DNA from 2 places in the Nonomuraea sp. NPDC049158 genome. Region 2 is predicted to be linked to the other one. Evidence: riboswitches for the same ligand, from Rfam matches in the RefSeq annotation. Region 2 holds a riboswitch; the other holds the start of a gene.
The links. A riboswitch is a leader RNA that binds a small molecule or an ion and turns the genes downstream of it on or off. The one in region 2 is predicted to bind thiamine pyrophosphate.
Positions count from the first base shown of each region.

Region 1 (9,741 bases), on a different contig from region 2:
TCGGGAGTGAAGAGCCAGCGAAGCGACTCGATGTCGTCGTAACCGGAGTCTCGCAGCACGGAGAGTGTGCCGGGCAGACCCTTCATCACGTCCTTTCCATCAAGGAACACCGCGGGCACTTGTGGCCCACCACCACCCCGGCGCACACCGAGCAGTTTCCGATCCTTGAGGAGTTGCTTGGCCCGCCCAATCGAGAGGTCGAGGCGCGCGGCCACTTCGGGGAGAGTGAGCCACTCGGCGACGAGTTGGTCGGTCTCCCGGTCGATCTGCGCAACAGAAAGCGTCACGAAACCACAACTACCACATGGCGTGCTTGCTCAAACAACACAATCCCGTAGGGAGAGGTCGGGATCTACCAGGCGTTCGGCGTCTACGCGGTGCCCGGCTTCGATGATTCTGCGGCCCTGGACGAGGTCTCGGGGCCGGTCCACGGCGAGTACCGCGGCCAGGGTGTCGTCCGAGGTGAGCCAGCAGGCCGACCATTTCCCGCCGAGTTCGCCTCGGTAGAGGAGGCGGTCTCCGGCCGGGTGGTGGCCCGCGTACTGGACCATGTGGCCGAACTGCTCGGACCAGAAATAGGGCACTGGGTCGTAGGCGGCCTCCACGCCCAGCAGGGTGGCGGCGGCCACCTCGGGCGCGTTGAGCGCGGCGTCCCAGTGCTCGACCCTCAACCTGGTCTCGAACCGGCGCGACCACCAGGCGGCGCAGTCGCCCACGGCCACGACGTTCGGCAGGGACGTACGCAGGTGCTCGTCGGTGACGACGCCGTTGTCCAGGTCGACGCCGGAGCCCGCGAGCCAGCCGACCGCCGGGCGTACTCCGACGCCGGTGACGACCACGTGCGCCTCGATGAGGCTTCCGTCCGCCAGCGTCACGCCGCCGTCGTCCACGGAGCCGACCAGGGTGTTGAGCCGCAGGTCGATGCCCTCGTACCAGCCCTGGGTGCGGGCGCCGATCTCCGGACCGACCGCCTGGGCGAGCGGGGTGGGGCCCGCCTCGATCACGGTCACCTCGCAGCCGGCCCGGCGGGCGGCGGTGGCCACCTCGGCACCGATCCAACCAGCGCCGATGATCACCACGCCGGCGCCCTTGACCAGCCGGGCGCGCAGCTCCAGCGCGTCGTCGAGGGTGCGCAGCACGTGCTGGCGGCCGTCGCCGGGCAGCGTGATCGGCTCGGCTCCGGTGGCGATCACCAGGCCGTCGTAGGCGAGCTCGCCCTCGGTGGTCTCGACGACGCCGGGACGCAGCGCCTTGGCCGAGACGCCCGGCCAGAAGTCCACCTCCAGCACGGCGAGGTCGGCGTCGACGAAGCTGGAGTCACTGCTGCCCGACAGGACCGCCTTCGACAGCGGTGGCCGGTCATATGGCCGGTGCCGCTCCTGCCCGATCAGCGTGATCCTGCCGTCGAACCCTTTCGCGCGCAGCGCCTCGACACTCCGTACGCCGGCCAGACCGGCGCCTGCCACCACCACATGATTCACGTTCAAGACCATAACGGGGCCCGTGCCTGGGCGTCGCGCCGAGGCCGTAGGGTGGAGGCGTAAGACGCGCGGGAGTCCGGCCGTTTACCGGGCTGAGAGGAAGGCTGCACCGGGCCTTCGACCGCAAGACACCTGATCCGGATCATGCCGGCGAAGGGAGCGGACGTGGACATCGTCGTAGGCGGCGGGATCGTCGGGCTGTCCATCGCCTGGCGCCTGTCCCGCTCGGGGCGGCCGGTCACCGTGGTCGACCCGGCTCCGGCCACTGGGGCCTCGCACGCGGCGGCGGGCATGCTGGCGCCGGTGAGCGAGGTCACGTACACGGAGGAGCCGCTGCTCCGACTGGGCCTCGCCGCACTGCGCCGCTGGCCGTCCTTCGCCTCCGAACTCGCCACCGACGCCGGCCTCGACGCCGGTACGGGACCCGCCGCCACCCGCCTTGACGAGGCTGGAGCGTCTGAAGTTGACGAGGCCAGGGCGCCTGAAGCGGTCGTGAGCGGGCTCAGCGAGGCTGCGCGGGCCGGGCTGGACTTCCGGGTCGACGGGACGCTGGCCGTGGCGTTCGGGGCCGACGATCTGGCGGCGCTCGGTGAGCTGGCCGCGTTCATGGAGAAGCTGGGGCTACCGGTCGAGCGGCTGACCGGGCGCGAGTGCCGTCGGCTGGAGCCCATGCTGGCGCCCTCCGTACGCGGTGGGCTGCTGGCCCGTGGAGACGCGTGGGTGGACCCGCGCCGTGTCACCGCCGCGCTCCTAGCCGCACTCGACCGCCTGGGCGTCCCCATCGTCCGGGCTCGCGTCAGCGAACTACTCCGGGACGGCGACATGGGCGACCAGGTCGTGGGCGTACGCCTCGCACCCCCGGACCAGACGGCCACCCCGAACCAGACGGCCACCCCGGACAGGACAACCACCCCGGACAGGACAGCCACCCCGGACCAGGGCCTCCCGCAGGCGGACATCCCCGCCGAGATCCGGGGCGAGCGGGTCGTGCTGGCGGCTGGGGCGTGGAGTGCCGGGCTGGCCGATGTCCCGGTGCGGCCGGTCAAGGGGCAGATCATGCGGCTGCGTTCCCCCCAGCCCCTGCTCGGCAGGTGTGTACGCGGGACGGTGCACGGGAAACCCGTGTACCTGGTGCCGAGGGGTGACGGTGAGCTGGTGGTCGGGGCGACGCAGGAAGAGCTGGGGTTCGACACGAGGGTGACGGCGGGCGGACTGTACGAGCTGCTGCGGGACGCCCACGAGCTGGTGCCGGGCGTCACCGAGCTGGAGATCGCCGACGTGGTGGCGGGGCTGCGTCCGGGCACACCGGACAACGTCCCGCTCATCGGGCCCAGCGGGACGCCCGGGCTGGTGCTGGCCACCGGGCATCACCGGGGCGGGGTGCTGCTGGCCCCGCTCACGGCGGCCATCTTGCTGGGCGAGGAGAGCGAGCTCGCGGAGCTGTGCTCGCCGCTGAGGTATCGGGATATTTCATGAATGTGACCATCAATGGGGCGCCACACGAGGTGCCCGACGGCACCACCGTGGCGCAGGCCGTACTCACGCTCACCACGGCCACGACCGGCGTGGCCGTGGCCGTGAACGACGAGGTGGTGACGCGGAGCGCCTGGGAGACGACGGCGCTCGGCGACAGCGACCGGATGGAAGTGCTGACGGCGGTGCAAGGTGGATGATCTGCTCATAGCCGGAGAGAAGTTCTCCTCCCGGCTCATCATGGGCACCGGCGGCGCGCCGTCGCTGGAGGTGCTCGATCAGGCGCTGGTCGCGTCCGGCACCGAACTGACGACCGTCGCCATGCGGCGGCTCGACCCCGGCGCGCCCGGCTCGGTGCTCGACGTGCTGCGCGAACGCGGCATCAAGGTCCTGCCCAACACCGCCGGCTGCTTCACGGCGGGCGACGCCGTGCTGACCGCCCGCCTGGCCAGGGAGGCGCTCGGTACGAACTGGGTCAAGCTCGAGGTCATCGCCGACGAGCGGACGCTGCTGCCGGACCCGATCGAGACGTTCGACGCGGCCGAACGGCTGGTGGCCGACGGGTTCGTGGTGCTGCCGTACATCGGGGACGACCCGGCGCTGGCGCGTCGCCTGGAGCTGGCCGGGTGTGCGGCGGTGATGCCGCTCGGCGCGCCGATCGGCTCGGGCCTCGGCATCCGCAACCCGCACAACATCGAGCTCATCGTGGAGGCGGCCTCGGTGCCGGTGATCCTCGACGCGGGCATCGGTACGGCCAGCGACGCCGCCCTGGCGATGGAGCTGGGCTGCGACGCCGTACTCCTGGCCACGGCCGTCACCAGGGCGCAGCGGCCGGAGCTGATGGCGACGGCCATGAGAGCGGCCGTCCAGGCGGGCCGGTTCGCCCACCAGGCGGGCCGCATCCCCCGCCGCCGCTACGCGGAGGCCTCCTCCCCGACAGGCCCATAGCCGTACAGAGGCCCCGGATGGGTCCGTAGCCGCGCGGAGGCCCCGACGGGTCCGTAGCCACCAGCGCCACGCGGAGCGGACGAGACGGGATATGTCCGGTTATGTTCCAGATAGGCGCGTTCCAACGAGCACGGCTCGGCATCGGTTTCGGATGGTCAGGCCTTGCCAGTGGCAAAACGCCCGTAAACTCAGCGGGGTGGACACGACGACAGCGGACCCTCTCGTCGGACGGCTGCTCGATGGGCGTTACCGCATCGAGTCCCGGATCGCGCGGGGCGGTATGGCGACCGTCTACCTGGCGCTAGACGTCCGGCTTGACCGCACGGTCGCGCTGAAGGTCATGCATCGCTCGCTCGCCGAGGACCCGGCGTTCGTGCGGCGGTTCATCGGCGAGGCCAAGTCTGTGGCCAGCCTCTCCCACCCCAACGTGGTGCACGTCTTCGACCAGGGCACCGACGGGGACGTGGTCTATCTGTCGATGGAGTACGTCCCCGGCAGGACACTCCGCGACACCCTGCGCGACCGGGGCAGGCTGCCCGCCCGCGAGGCGCTGGAGATCATGATCCCGGTGCTCGCGGCCTTGGGCGCGGCCCATCAGGCCGGCATGGTGCACCGCGACGTCAAGCCCGAGAACGTCCTGCTCACCGACGACGGCCGGGTCAAGGTGGTGGACTTCGGCCTGGCCCGGGCCATCGAGGCGACCAACCAGACCCGCACCGGCGTGATGATCGGCACGATCGGCTACATGTCGCCCGAGCAGGTCATGACCGGCGGCGCCGACGTGCGCAGCGACGTCTACGCGGCGGGCATCATGCTGTTCGAGCTGGTGACCGGCGAGCAGCCCTACGACGGCGAGACGCCGATGTCGGTGGCCTACCGGCACGTCCACGACACCGTGCCGCCGCCGTCCTCCGTGGTGCCGGAGGTGCCGCCGCTGATCGACACGCTGGTGACGCACGCCACGGCCCGCTCCCCCGACGACCGTCCCGCCGACGCGACCGCGATGCTGGTGGCGGCCGTGGACGCGCACCGCATGCTGCCCCGTACGACGACGCCGCCCCCGCATGCGGGGGCGTCCGGGGCGCGCTCCATGCCGTACTCGATGCCGAGCTCCAGACCCGTCACCGCGCCGCACGCGATGACGCAGGTGGTGCCGAACCATACGATGATCCAGCCGCGCGAGGAGTTCCCCGCGCGGCGCGCCGGTTTCAAGCCCAACTGGTTCCTGGTCGCGCTCGCCGCAGTCATGGTGGTGGCGGTGGCGCTGACGGGCTGGTACTTCTCGCAGACCACGTACGTGCCGGTGCCCAACCTGGTCGGCACGGATCTGGCGGCTGCCCAGAGGGCCGCCTCCGCCCAGGGCTTCCAGGTGAAGACGGCGCCCGGCCAGCACGACGAGAAGGTGGCCGAGGGCCTCGTACTGAGGACCGACCCGGGGCGCAACGTCGAGGTCGAGCGGGGCGCGGCCCTCACGCTGGTGCCCTCGCTGGGCCCGAAGCGGGTGCTGGTGCCCAACGTCGAGGGCATGTCCGAGCCCGAGGCCCGCACCGCGATCGGCAAGGCCGGGCTCGACGTCAACCGCGTCAGCCGGCAGGCCAACCAGGAGATCGAGCGCGGCAAGGTGATCCGCACCTCGCCCGACGTGGGCGAGAAGGTCAAGGAGAACGCGAAGGTCAACCTCTACGTCAGCGCGGGGCTCGTGATGCCCGACGTCGGCGGCATGCCCAAGGACGAGGCGGCCAACTACCTCGGCACCCAGGGCTTCCAGGTGCAGGTCAACGAGGTCGACGACAGGGCCGAGCCGTGCACGGTGATCGCGCAGGCGCCCAAGGCCAAGGCCGAGGTCGACAAGGGCGCCCAGGCCATGATCACGGTGGCCCGGTGCCAGACCGACTTCTGGGACTGGTTCCGCGGCGACAATCAGGACAACGAGGCGCGTGACGACCAGGAGTTCCAGCTCGTCCCGTCGGTGGTGGGCAAGAACGCCGGCGACGCCAGGAACGAGTTACAGCGTCTCGGCTTCAGGGTGCAGGTCCGCAAGCTGTCGGGCGATGGAGTCGTACGGTTCCAGCGCCCGGCGGGCAACAGCGAACGTCCGCCCGGCGCGGTTGTGGTCCTCTGGCAGTAACCCGACCGTCGGGCTCTCACAGTGACCCGGTTGTCAGGCGAGGTTGCCGTACAGCCGGACCCTCGCCAGCCCTCCATCGGGATAGATGTCGACGCGCACCCGCGTGACCGGCTCGGCGTGCTCCAGGCGGAACCGGTGCGGCGTGTCGGGCTGCAACCGCGTCCTGGCCAGCAGCTCGACCTCTCGGTCACCGTCGTACCCGGTCAGTGACACCCATCCGGGCGCGTTGAACAGCAGGTTCGTGGTGTCGATCTCGGCCAGCCGGATGACGCCGCGCGCGGCGAGCCGGATGACCAGCCACTCGTTCCCGGCCTCGCGCCGCCGCGCGGTCTCCCAGCCCTCCGCCTGGTGGCGGGCCGACCCGGGGGCCAGGACGTTGTCGGGCGCCGAGTAGAACTCGTTGGAGCAGGCGATGACCCGCCCCCCGTTCGCCAGGGCGGCCAGGTCGAGGCTGAGCCCGTCGTAGAGGGACAGATCCGGCCGGACCTCGCCGTGCACGCGCAGCCGGGCGATCCCACCGTCGGGATACATGTTCAGCCGGACGTGTGTGTAACGGGATTCGTCGGTCACCTCGAAAGCGTGCTCGGCGTCCCCCTTGAGGTCGCTCCTCGGCACGATCTCCACCCAGTCGGCGTCGGCGAGCTCGGCGGGCGACGGGTAGCCGTCCACGGCCGCGGCCTCGACCGAGGCGTGGGGCGGGTAGTTGCCTTTGAACCAGGCCGTGTCGATCACCACACCGCGTACGACGCCCGGCAGGCCGAGCCGGACGATCGCCCAGTCGTGGCCGGGCTCGCGTCGGCGCCGGGTCTCCCAGCCGTCGTACACCTGGCCCTTGTTGCCGAACGTCTCCGCCTGGAAGCCGGGGCGTCCCGGCCGGATCAGGCTCTCCTTCTCGGCGAAGGACTCGTCGCTGGCGGCGACCACGGAGCCGCCGAGGGTACGCAGCGCGAGGTCGGGCAGGGCGGTGAAGCCGGGCATCTACTGCTCTCCCAACAGGAAGGTTCCGTGCGGTACGCCGTCGGTGGGCCGGCCGCGAAGCCAGGTGGTGAGGACGGCGCCCTTGAGGAGGTGGCCGTGGTAGGGCGTCACCGGGTTCTTGTGGTGGAGCCGGGCCGCGTCGACCGGGCTGACCGCTGTGGCATCGAAAGCCACCAGATCAGCATCATTGCCCACCTTTATCGCGCCTTTTCCGGAAATATTGGCCATTGCTGCTGGTTGGGTGGACATCCAGCGCACCACGTCGGCCAGCCCGTGACCGCGGCGCGACGCCTCGGTCCACACGGCGGGCAGGCCGAGCTGGAGCGAGGCGATGCCACCCCAGGCCGCCGCGAACGAGGGCACCTTGAGGTCGGCCGGCGATGGCGAATGGTCGGAGACGACGCAGCTCAGCACGCCGCTCGCCAGCCCTTCCCAGAGCAGGTCGCGGTTGGCGGCGGAGCGGATCGGCGGGCAGCACTTGTAGGCGGTCTCGCCCTCGGGCACCTGTTCGGCGGCCAGGGTCAGGTAGTGGGGACAGGTCTCGGCTGTGATGCGCACCCCTTCGGCCTGGGCGGCGGCCAGCGGCTCCAGGCAGTCAGCGCTGGAGACGTGCAGGATGTGCACCCGGGCGCCGGTCTCCCTGGCCAGCCGGATCACCTGCTCGACCGCGCTGCGCTCGGCCGTGCCCGGCCGGGAGTCCACGAACTCGCGGTACGTGGGACCGGTCGGCTCGGCGAGCAGCGCCGGGTCCTCGGCATGAACGACCATCAAGCCGTCGAACCCGGCGAGCTCCGTGAGCGCCTGGCGTACCTCCGAAGGGCTGAGCGGCGGGAACTCCTCCACACCCGACGGCGACAGGAAGCACTTGAAGCCGTGGACACCGCGGTCGTGCAGGGGGCGCAGGTCCTTGACGTTGCCAGGGATCGCGCCGCCCCAGAAACCGACGTCCACGTGGCACTGCCCGGCGGCGGCGCGCAGCTTCGCGTCGAGCGCGTCCACGGTGACGGTGGGCGGGAGCGAGTTGAGCGGCATGTCCACGATCGTGGTGACCCCGCCCGCGGCAGCCGCCCTGGTGGCCGAGGCGAACCCCTCCCAGTGGGTGCGGCCCGGCTCGTTGACGTGCACGTGGGTGTCGACCAGGCCGGGCAGCAGCGCGAGGTCGCGCAGGTCGACGTCCTCTGCCGCCTCGACCGCGTCACCGTACGCGCCGATCGCGGCGATCCGGCCGTCGCGCACGGCCACCGAGGCGGCCCGCTCGCCGTCGGGAGTGACGGTCCTGCGCGATCGGACCACCAGGTCGTAGCCGGTCATATCCACTCCAAGGCCGTACGTTCGGTCAAAGGCGGTCGGCGGCGAGCTCGGCGGCCAGGCGTTCGAGGAGCGCGGCGGCGTCGGCCATGCAGCGGGCCGGGTCGGGCTCCAGGTCGGTGAGGGCGTAGGCGGCCTCGATGCCGGCCGCCCGGAGCTCGGCGTCGGACAGGGTACGGCGGCCGCACACGGCGACCACCGGCACGCCCGCCCGGGCAGCCGCCTGGGCGACGCCGACAGGGGCCTTGCCGCGCAGCGACTGCTCGTCCAGCGAGCCCTCACCGGTGATCACCAGGCGGGCCCCCTTGACGTGCTCACCGAACCCGAGCAGGTCGAGCAGGTAGTCGATGCCCGGCTGGACCTCGGCGTGCAGGAACGCCAGCGCGGCGAACCCCACGCCACCCGCGGCCCCCGCGCCCGGAGCCCCGGCGACGCCCATCGGGCGGGGTACGTCGTCGTGCTCGACGGCGCCCGCGAGACCGTGCGTGCGGGTGGCGACGGCGGCGAGGCGGGCGAGCGCCCGGTCCAGGACCGGCACCTCCTCCAGGGTCGCGCCCTTCTGCGGGCCGTAGACCGCCGCGGCGCCGTGCGGGCCGAGGAGCGGGTTGTCGACGTCGCTGGCCACCACCACCTCGATACCCGTCATGTCCGTGAAACCGGTGATGTCGATGCGGTCGAGCCTGCCCAGGGCGGCTCCGCCGTACTCGAGCTCGTCGCCCTGAGCGTCGAGGAAGCGGGCGCCGAGCGCCTGCGCCATGCCCGCGCCCCCGTCGGTGCAGGCGCTGCCGCCCAGGCCCAGCACGATGCGCTTGGCGCCCTGGCGGATCGCGTCGGCGACGAGCTCGCCGGTGCCGTAGCTCGTGGCGGTGAGCGGCTCGAGCCCGCCGGGAAGGCGGCGCAGGCCGGACGCCTCGGCGAGCTCGACCACGGCGGTCTCGCCGCGCCGCGCGTACGAAGCCTGGACGGGCTCGCCCGTGGGCCCGGTGACCTGGCGGGAGACGCGGGCGAAGCCGCAGGCCACGACCGCGTCCACGGTGCCGTCTCCCCCGTCGGCGACAGGCAGCTCTACCGCCGGGACGCCCAGCCCCGCCGACACATGGGCCGCCACCTCGGCGGCGGTCAGCGACCCCTTGAACTTGTCGGGGGCAACGAGCACATGCTCAACCACTACGAACTCCCACACGATGACGAACGGCGAACGGCCCCGCCTCCGGGGAGACGCGACGATTCATCATCACATCTCGGCGGACGGCGCCTCGAACTGGCGTCCGGTGCCGGCGGCCTCGGCGGCCGAGGAGCCCAGGGTGAGTGCGGTGCCCATCAGCACGCACAACCCGATCGCGGCCTGCGCGCCCACCCGGTCCACCAGCCACGCCACCGCGAGTCCCGCCGCGCCGTAGCCGAGCCCGGCCGCCGCGTACATGC
Region 1 is NZ_JBEZDM010000029.1:21,374-31,114, reverse strand. It holds gene AB0B61_RS42135 (Rv2175c family DNA-binding protein) at 1-287, opposite strand, end outside; gene AB0B61_RS42130 (FAD-dependent oxidoreductase) at 318-1,481, opposite strand; TPP riboswitch at 1,540-1,657, shown strand; gene AB0B61_RS42125 (FAD-dependent oxidoreductase) at 1,647-2,957, shown strand; gene thiS (sulfur carrier protein ThiS) at 2,954-3,154, shown strand; gene AB0B61_RS42115 (thiazole synthase) at 3,147-3,902, shown strand; gene pknB (Stk1 family PASTA domain-containing Ser/Thr kinase) at 4,099-6,030, shown strand; gene alc (allantoicase) at 6,064-7,008, opposite strand; gene allB (allantoinase AllB) at 7,009-8,319, opposite strand; gene AB0B61_RS42095 (glycerate kinase) at 8,345-9,484, opposite strand; gene AB0B61_RS42090 (hypothetical protein) at 9,551-9,741, opposite strand, start outside.
Region 1: another riboswitch for thiamine pyrophosphate. It lies ahead of AB0B61_RS42125 (FAD-dependent oxidoreductase); the one in region 2 lies ahead of AB0B61_RS10980 (cytosine permease).

Region 2 (9,741 bases):
TCGTACCGGTACCCCACGCCCCAGACCGTGACGATCCGCCGCGGCGCGGTCGGATCCGGCTCGATCTTCTCCCGTAGCCGCCGGACGTGCACGGTCACCGTGGAGGAGTCCCCGAACGACCAGCCCCACACCTGGTTGAGCAGCGCCGACCGGCTGAACGCCTGCCGAGGGTTGCGTACGAGGTAGGCCAGCAGGTCGAACTCGCGGGCGGTGAGCATCACCTCAGCCCCGCCCAGCCGTACCTCGTGGGCCCCTACGTCGACCACCAGATCGCCGTCACGCAGCACGCCCGTGCCACCCGTGACCGAGGCGCCGCGGGCACGGCGCAGCACCGACTGGACGCGCAGCGCCAGCTCTCGCGGGCTGAAGGGCTTGGTCACGTAGTCGTCGGCGCCGGTTTCGAGCCCGACCACGCGGTCGATCTCCTCGCCGAGCGCGGTCAGCATGATCACCGGGACCGGCCAGCGCTCCCTGAGCTTCCTGCACACCTGCAGCCCGTCGATCTTCGGCAGCATCAGGTCGAGCACCATCAGATCGGGCGGGCTGGCCAGCGCCCGCCGCAGCGCCTCGGCGCCGTCGCCCACGCACTCGACCTCGTGCCCGTCGCGCTCCAGATATCGCGCCACCACCTCGGCCACGGTCGGGTCGTCGTCGACCACCAGGATGCGCGTGTTCACCCTTTCACCGTACGGCGGGAGCATGCCGAATCGACACCTACGTCATTGCTTCGTAAGCCTCGCGGATCATGCTCGCAGGACGTACGGTGGGCGCATGAGTCGCGTCGTCATGCTCGTATTGGGGGCCCTCCTTGCCCTCTTCGTGCTGTTCAATTTCGTGATCCCCATGATCATGGGGCTGCTCAAGGTCGCCCTCATCATCGGTGTGGTCGCCCTTCTGGTGTTCATCGCCGTCACCTTGGTCGGGAAGTCGTCCTCGTCACGGTGACGCTTTTCCTGTTCGACCCCTGGCTCATCGGCGTGACCATGGTGGCGATCCTGCTGCTCGCCACCTGGGCCGCCCGGCTGCTGCCCGCCATCGGCGGCGACGCGCCCGGCTTCCCGCTGATGTACGCCCGGCGCACGGCCTTCCAGCGCCAGCGCCATCCCGCGGCGGCAGGCCGGCCACGGCCACGAGCTCCGTCATCGCGCCCCGCTTCCGGCTAAGCGGGGCTCTCTTCAGTGAGCCCTGATTCATCTCTCTTTGATTGAAGGGCTCATGTTCGACTCTTTCGTGTCATTTCTGCTGGCCGTGTCCGGCGACAACGCCGCCGTGGCCATCGTGCTGTTCACCGTGGCCGTACGCCTCCTGCTGCTGCCGCTCAGCATCCGCCAGGCCCGCGCCACACAGGTCCAGAAGCGCCTGGCGCCCAAGCTGGCCGAGTTGCGGAAGCGGTGGTCGCGCAACCCCGAGCGACTGGCCAAGGAGACCACCAAGCTGTACGCGAAGGAAGGCACCTCGCCTCTGGCCACGATCCTGCCGGGATTGGGGCAGCTTCCGTTCATGTGGGTGATGTATCGGGTCGCCACGCACCCGACCGCTTTCCTGGGCCATGACCTGCTGGGCGCCCCTCTGGGGCAGCATGTCGCGGGAATTGTCACCAATTACGGTCTGGTTAGTGTGCCATTTTTGGTCTTTGCCGTGGTCATCGTGCTGATCGCGGTCGTGGCGTGGCTTTCGGCCCGCAAAATCACCGCCACGCTGCCCGACGAGCAGCCCGCGCTGATACGCAGGATCACGCCGCTGATGCCGTTCGGCACGGTGCTGGCCGCCGCGGTGCTGCCGCTGGCCGCGGCGCTCTACCTGCTGATCAGCACGGCGTGGACCGTGGGAGAACGCGCGATCCTGGCCACCCGGCCGCTGAGCGCGTAGCCGCTATCCAGCCTCTCGCAGGGCGTGGACCTGCCCGTTCATCAATCCGTTGGGGGCGTGCAAGATCGCCCACACCGTCGTGATGTCACCGTCGTGGCGGACTCCCCAGCTCTCCGCGACGTACTCGACGATGCCGAGCCCCCTGCCCCCGAGCGACGACAGAGTCGGCCGGCCGGCGCGGGGCTCGGTGGCCGCGCCGCCATCGCTCACAGCGACCTCGATGTGTTCGTCGCTCCGCAGCCAGGCCACCCTGACCATGCCCGACGGCAGCGGATGCGCATGCCGTAGCGCGTTGCTCAGCAACTCGCTCACCACGAGGACGGCATCGTCGATCGCGGTGGCGAAAACCCCGCGATCCTGCAGGTCAGTGCTCAGACGCTGGCGGGCGACGGCGACACTGGACGGCGCGTACGGCAGTAGCACCACGCTTGACACACCCACCTCCCCGCTCCCAGTGCCCCCCACGGGAACACTCCCCGGTACGACCGAAATGCCCCGTTACTCGATCCCAGAAACCGCATCTCGATCACAGCTTGTACACATCGGACGATAGATCAGCGTAACCGTTACCACCTCGTTACCGCATCGGTGTGTCGGATCGGATAGGGGAAGCGTTGCCCAACACGAGCCGCATTCGAGTGCCTCCACCGGGTCGCGGATGGGCACTCACATCACCGCCCTGAGCCCTGGCCAGACTGCGCACGATGTAGAGCCCGAGGCCGACTCCGCCGAACCTGCGGCGGTCACCGCTGTCGACCTGGACGAACCGCTCGAAGACCCGCTCCCGGTCCGGTGCGGCGATGCCGACGCCCTCATCGTCCACCACCACGACCACGGCGTCGTCCTCGGGCCAGGCGCCCACGCTGATCAGGCCGCCCGTCGGCGAGTACTTGAAGGCGTTCTCCAGCAGCTGGCCGAGGATGATGTCGGTGGCCAGCGCGTCGCCTCTGACGTACGGCAGCGCGTCGGGGATGGCCACCTCCACCCGGTGCCTGTCGGACAGCACGGGCAGCCCGAGGGTGGCCGCGTGGATCCGCTCGGCCAGATCGAACGCCTCGATGCGTACCGGCGGCTCGTCGGCGCCCGCCCGGGCGCCGAGCAGCAGATGATCCATGAGCTGCCCGAGCGACCTGGCCCGCTCGGCGATCGTGTGGACGGCGGAGCGCCGCTCGGTGTCGTTCAGCTTGTCCCAGCGCGCGTCGAGCGTGCTGGCGAACCCGCGCACGATCGTGATGGGCGTGCGCAACTCATGGCTGGTCGTGGCCAGGAACAGGTCCTTGGCCTCCTCCAGCTCCTTGGCCGTGGTGACGTCACGGAAGTCGACGACCACTTCTCCGGTCTCCTCGATCTTGGCGCTGACCACGTCCAGCCAGCGCCCGCTCTCCAGCTGGTAGGTGAGCTTCTCGCCCGGGCTGGGCAGCGGGAAGGGCAGCGGCCCGCCGATGACGGCCTCTCCCGGTGTCGCGGTGAGCTCGGCGGCGGCCGGGTTCCACTGGCTGACCCGCCCGGCGCGGTCGAGCACGGCGATGCCGTCGGCGCTGGCGTCGAACACCGCGCGCTCGTGCGCCCGCTGCCGTACGGCCTCCTGATAGGCCACCGCGTTGCCGACCGCGATGCCGGCGTGCCCGGCCAGCAGCTCCAGGAGCTCGAGCTCCAGGTGGCCGGGTTTGCGCTCGGCGAACAGCGCATACAGCGCCCCGTAGGGCCGGCCGCCGACCGCGGCCAGCCCGAGCGCGATCGTGTGCAGCCCGTCGAGCTCGGCCCACACCAGGTCGCCGAGGCCCTGCGACTCCAGCATCACCGTCTTCCCGGTGCGTAAGAGCTTGCCGACCAGGCTGGTACGCAGGTCGGCCGTCACGTCCTTGAGCGAGTCGGGCAACTGGTGCGCGCTCACCAGCCGCAGCCGCTCGCCCTCGATGAGCACGAAGCCGCCCGCGTCGGCGCCGGTCAGCTCGGTCAGGCTGGCCGCGATGCGGTCGAGCACCGTGGACAGCTCCAGCTCGGCGTTGATGTCGCCGACCACGTCGGTGAGCCGGCGTACCAGCCTGGCCCGCCGCGCCATACGGTTCCTGGCGGCCTCGTCGGCCTCGGTCAGATGGTGCACGAAGACGTAGCCCGCCACGGCGCTGCCCGTGAGCAGCGCGCTGGTGTCGACCCTCAGGTCGAGCACGGTGCCGTCCCTGCGCAACCGCTTGGTGCGCAGCGACACCTGGCCGCCCGTACGCACCCGTTCGAGCACCGCGTTGTGCTCCGCTGTCAGCTCCCCCGGCACGATCGGCGCCCTGCGGCCCAGCATCTCCTCGGCCGACCAGCCGAAGAGCCGCTCAGCCGCCCGGTTCCAGACGAGTACGGTCTGGTCCCTGTCGAGCGCGACCACGGCGTTGGGCGAGCTGGCGAGCACCGCGCGAGCGATCTCATCGTCACTGCCTGCTCTGTCGTCACCCACACCTCCATAGTGCCTGTGGCGTGCGGCGTTCGTCGGGCGATCCGTCCGATACGCTGCGGGCACGGCCTTTCAGGGCGGCGGAAGAGGGTGGCGGGTATGTCCAGTGGAGACCTCGATGCCCTGCTGCGGGTGACTTCCGCCACTTATCGCGGCGAGGTGCCGCCCGATGTGGCGTTCGGCACCTATGACGGCGCGGTCGGCCGGCTGGTGCTGGCGGTGAGCGGCAAGGGCATCGTGGCGTGCAGCTTCGAGTCGGAGGACACCGTCTTCGAACTGGTCGTCCGGCATGTGGGCGCCTTCGTCGGGCCCGACCCCGGGCGTCTCGACCCGGTGCGCAGGGAGCTCGACGCCTACTTCTCCGGGCGCCTGCGGACCTTCGCCACGCCGGTCGACCTGTCCATCGCCACGACGTTCGCCCGCACGGTGCTGCAGAAGACGATGGCCGTGCCCTACGGGGAGACGGCGACCCTCGACGAGATCGGCGAGAGCATCGGCCGGCCGCGCGCCCTGCGCGCGGTCGGCAACGCGCTCAACGCCAACCCCGTCTGCGTGGTCGTGCCGTGCCACCGGATCGTGCCGGCTGACGGCGAACTCGGCGACTACGCGGGCGGCCAGGCCGCCAAGCGTCATCTCCTCACCATCGAAAAACGCTCACGGGCCTGAGGTACGTACTCAACGACGCGTGATCGACGCGCGCCGGGTCGCCCAGCCGATCACCAGCGTCACCAGAGCCGCCACCAGAGCCGCGCCCAGGGCCCCGTTCATCCACGGCTGCCTGGTGAACCCGATGGCCTCGCGCACGGCCGCCCAGAGGCCGTCCCACCGCTCGACCGTGGGCGTGGAGGTGGTCATCCAGTAGGCCACGAAGCCGAGCGCCCAGGGCACCAGCATGGACCAGCGGGCCGGCGCGTCCTCGTCGGTGTTCCACCCCGAGGATCCGCCGAGCAGGAAGTAGTCGACCGCCAGCACCGCGAACATCGGCACGAACACCGCCCCGATCACCCCCAGGAACGCCCCGTACGAGTTCACGTCGACCACCAGCGCGATGGCGGTGGTCAGCACGCCGATGGCGATCGAGAAGACCCGCCGGTCGACGCGCGGCATGAGGTTCTGCAGGGACATGGTCGTGGAGTAGACGTTCGCGAACGACTGGTCGGCCTCCCGCAGCACCAGGATCGCGAAGAACAGCGCGCCCAGCGGCACCGCGACGAACGCCCCGAACACGGCCGTACCGTCGGCGGCCACCGCCGCGGACCCGGCGATCGCCACCGCGTAGACGCCCAGCCCCAGACAGGCGACCTGGGCCAGCGTGTAGCCGCCGACCACGCCCGCGAAGGCCGCCCGGCTCGACCTGGAGTGCCGGGCGAAGTCGGCGGCGATCGGCACCCACGAGACCGACAGCGCGATGACGTAGTCGACCGCGGGCGCGAACGCCGTCCACGACCCGCCGCCCTGCGGCGGAGCCTTCGACAGGAACGCCACCGCGAACCAGACCAGCGAGATGATCACCCCGATGGTGACGTAGCGCCGCAGCAGCCGGACCGACCCGAGCGGCCAGATGGTCAGCGACGTGGTCAGCACCCCCGCCGCCACCACCCACACCTGGTACGGCACCACGGCGCCGAAGATGGCCATCGCGCCCTTGGCGATCACCCACAGCTCGAAGGCGCCCCACCCGATCATCTGGACGATGTTGAGCACGGTCGGGATGTAGGACAGCCGTGCCCCGAACAACCCGCGCAGCAGCACCATCGCCGGCCGCCCGGTCTGCGTGCCCGGGATGGCCGACAGCCCCACCATGGCCGTGCCGACCAGGCTGCCGACGAGGGCCGCGAGCAGGGCGGCGGTCAGGCTGAGCGGCCTCCCGCCGAGCGGGTCGAGCAGGAACAGCGCGCCGCTGAACCCCAGCAGGCTCACGGCCAGGTTCGCCCACAGGGCGCCCTGGTCGAGCAGCCCGAGCGTCTTGGGGGGCGTCCCTTCGAGGGTCAGCGGGACTTCGTCGACGACATGCGTCATCTCACACTCCCTACGCCGGCATTACCCGGACAGGTTCATGCGGTCGGCGACAGGTCAGTCGCCCTCTCAGCCCGGTGCACCCCGAGCTCCCGCGGTTTGTGTAGTTGTCGAGCGGATTATGCCATCCGTCAGGCGACGAACGGCGGGTGCCCCGTCTCGCTGACCATCGGGCGGCTCGCGGCCGCCCACAACTGCATGCCGCCGTCGACGTTGACCGCCTCGCGCCCGAGCTGGTTGAGCCAGGCCGCGACCTGGAACGACCGGCCGCCGACCCGGCAGACCACGTAGACGGTCCGGTCGCCCGGCACCTCCTCGACCCGCCCCTGGATCTGCGACATCGGGATGTGCACCGCCTCGGGGGCGTGCCCGGCCACCCATTCCTCCTGTTCGCGCACGTCGAGCAGGTAGCCGTCGGCGGGAACGTCGTTTGCCGGGATCTCTGGAACCGTCATGCCTCCATCATCTCGCGTCGCTGGTCGTAGGCAGCACGCGCGGTGGCGATCTCCTGCCGGTGCTCCTCGGTCCAGGTGACCAGGCTCTTGATCGTCTGGTGCAGGGTCCGGCCGAGCGGCGTGAGCGCGTAGTCGACCCGCGGCGGCACGACGGGGTGGACCGTGCGGCTGACCAGGCCGTCGCGCTCCAGGTGGCGCAGGGTCACGCTGAGCATCCGCTGGCTGACCCCGTCGATCTCGCGGCGCAACTGGGTGAAGCGCAGGCTCTGGCAGTCGAGCAGCGCGATGACCAGCAGCGACCACTTGTCGGCGACGCGGTCGAGTATCTGCCGGACCTCGCAGTCCTCCCTGGTGTCCCACTGCCACACGTCGTAGTCGTCGTCCACGGTGCTCTCGCAGTAACCGGGTGGCTTAGAAGTGCCGTCTTCCATGACATTTCATACTGCCGGATGATTTGGGCGGTTACCAGGAATAACCGAATATCGATAAGTAACCGGGAGTTGACCACGTCCAGGCGCGCTTGGGGCATGCTGATCGTGCTGTGCGGGGCCATCTTCATCGAGGGCACCGACGTGGCGATGAGAAGCTCAAAGCGTGACCACCGGCGCGGAGGCCTGACATCAGCAGGTGTTACTTCAGCAGGCGGGACAGGCGGCGGTCGGCCAGCGGCTTGCCGCCCGTCTGGCAGGTGGGGCAGTACTGAAGCGAGGAATCCGCGAAAGACACCTCGCGGATCGTGTCACCGCACACATCGCACGGCTGGCCGGCACGGTTGTGGACACGAAGGCCGGACTTCTTCTCCGCCTTGAGGTCCTTGGCGGCCAGGCCGTGCGCCCGCTCGACCGCCTCGCGCAGCGTGGTGACGATGGCCTCGTGCAGGTCGGCGATCTGGGCGTCGGTGAGGGTCGAGGCGATCTTGAACGGTGACATCTTGGCCGCGTGCAGCACCTCGTCGGAGTAGGCGTTGCCGATGCCCGCGATCACCTTCTGGTCGCGCAGCAGGCCCTTCACCTGGGTGCGGCTGCCGTTCAGGATGGCCTTGAGCGTGGCCACGGTGAAGGCGTCGTCGAGGGGGTCGGGGCCGAGGGCGGCGACACCCGGCACGTCATCCGGATTTTTCGTGACATAGACGGCGAGGCGCTTCTGCGTTCCCGCCTCGGTCAGCTCGAACCCGGGCGCCAGGCCCTCGTCATCGGGCGCCAGGCGTACCCGTACCGCCAGCGGGCCCTTGCCCGGACGGACCGGCTTCGCGCCCGAGAGGTCCTCGCGCCAGCGCAGCCACCCCGCGCGGGCCAGGTGGATGACCAGGTGCAGGCCGTCGCAGTCGAAGTCGAGGAACTTGCCGTGCCTGGCCACGCCCGTGATGGTCAGCCCGCCGAGCGCGGTGACCGGCGGGTCGAACGTCTTGAGCGCCGAGAAGGCGACCACGTCGACGCCCAGGAGCGTGCGACCGACCGCCCGCTCGCGCAGGAAACCGGCGAGCGATTCCACTTCGGGGAGTTCAGGCATGCCACCAGGGTACGACGCACCTTCATCCACAGCCTGTGGATAACTATGAGACATCCCAGAACGCCAGCTCGTGCGCCATCCCCTCACGGAACAACGCCTCCGCCCGCGCGGGCTCGGGATCGGCCTGATCGATCATCTCGGCGATCCGCACGGTCAGCGCCGCGAAGCCAGGATCGGCGTACGTCTCCACCCACCTCCGATAACGCGGCTCGGCGGGCAAATGAGCCGCCAGCTGCTGACCAAGCTGCGAATATCCCCACATGCAGGGATAGAGCGCGGCCAACCCTTCGCCGTAGTCAGCGGCCGACTCCAGCAGGAACGCCGTATAGCCCGCACACGCCGGCCCCTTCCGCGCGCCTTCCAGGTCCGCCCCGAACGAGGCCGACAGCTCCCGGTGCAGGCTCAGCTCGTCATGGAAGGTCGTGTGCGCCAGGTCCACGAGGTCGCCCAGATGCGCGGCCGGCGCCTGCCAGGCCAACCGCGCGAACACCCGCACATAGTCCAGCAGGAACAGATAATCCTGCTCCAGCCACGACCGGAACACCGGCTCCGCCAGATCGCCGCGCCCGATGCCGACGACCGTGGGATGCGCGAGCTGCGCCTCGAGGAGGGGACGCCCGGCCGCGTGCAACTTCTCGGAGATACCCATGAGCGGCAGGTTAGTGTCAGGGAATGAGTGTGACGATCGCGGAAGAACTCCTCCTGCTCGCCTACAGCGAGGAGGAGGGCAAGCAGCTCATCAGCGGCACCCAACTCGATCCGGCGCTCGGCGGCGCGATCCTCGCGGAGCTGGCGATCAACGAACGGGTGGCCCTGTCCGGCAAGAAGGTGTCCGTCGAGGACGCCACGCCGCTGGGCGACGACGAACTCGACGCCGCGCTGACCCGCATCGCGGAGGAGGGCAAGGAGCGCAAGCCCGACTGGTGGGTCCAGCGGCTCCACTCCACCAAGCTGCGCCGGCGCCTGCTCACCCGGCTCGCCGAGACGGGTGTGCTGGCCGAGGAGCGCGGCAAGGTGCTCGGCATCTTCCCCACCACCCGCTGGCCGGAGGCCGACGGCAGCGTCGAGGCGGAGGTCAGGCAGCGCGTGAGCGGCGTCCTGGCGGGCGCCGACCCCGACGGGCGCACCGCGGTGCTCATCGCCGTCATGCACGCCGCCAAGCTCGACCGCAAGGCGTTCCCCGGCGCGGACAAGGCCCGCATCAAGGAGATCGCCGAGGGCGACTGGGCGGGCGACGCGGTGGCCAAGACGATCGCGGCGATCAACTCGGTCATCATGATCGCCGCCACCAGCGCCGCCATCGGCGCCAGCACCACAGGCAGTTAGTGCCGGATCAGCCGGCGTCGAGGATCTCCTTCGGCACCGGCTTGTCCTCCTTGATCGCGTTGAACAGGGCGGTGGCCTTCTCCCTGTCCCACTTGACCGCGCTGCCGCCGCCCGCGATCTCGT
Region 2 is NZ_JBEZDM010000004.1:124,042-133,782, reverse strand. It holds gene AB0B61_RS11015 (response regulator transcription factor) at 1-677, opposite strand, end outside; gene AB0B61_RS11010 (hypothetical protein) at 772-945, shown strand; gene AB0B61_RS11005 (DUF6412 domain-containing protein) at 942-1,163, shown strand; gene yidC (membrane protein insertase YidC) at 1,216-1,869, shown strand; gene AB0B61_RS10995 (ATP-binding protein) at 1,873-2,304, opposite strand; gene AB0B61_RS10990 (PAS domain-containing sensor histidine kinase) at 2,447-4,315, opposite strand; gene AB0B61_RS10985 (methylated-DNA--[protein]-cysteine S-methyltransferase) at 4,412-4,978, shown strand; gene AB0B61_RS10980 (cytosine permease) at 4,988-6,331, opposite strand; TPP riboswitch at 6,322-6,434, opposite strand; gene AB0B61_RS10975 (rhodanese-like domain-containing protein) at 6,460-6,783, opposite strand; gene AB0B61_RS10970 (helix-turn-helix domain-containing protein) at 6,780-7,214, opposite strand; gene AB0B61_RS10965 (DNA-formamidopyrimidine glycosylase family protein) at 7,414-8,292, opposite strand; gene AB0B61_RS10960 (transcriptional regulator) at 8,336-8,941, opposite strand; gene AB0B61_RS10955 (GPP34 family phosphoprotein) at 8,965-9,618, shown strand; gene AB0B61_RS10950 (LCP family protein) at 9,626-9,741, opposite strand, start outside.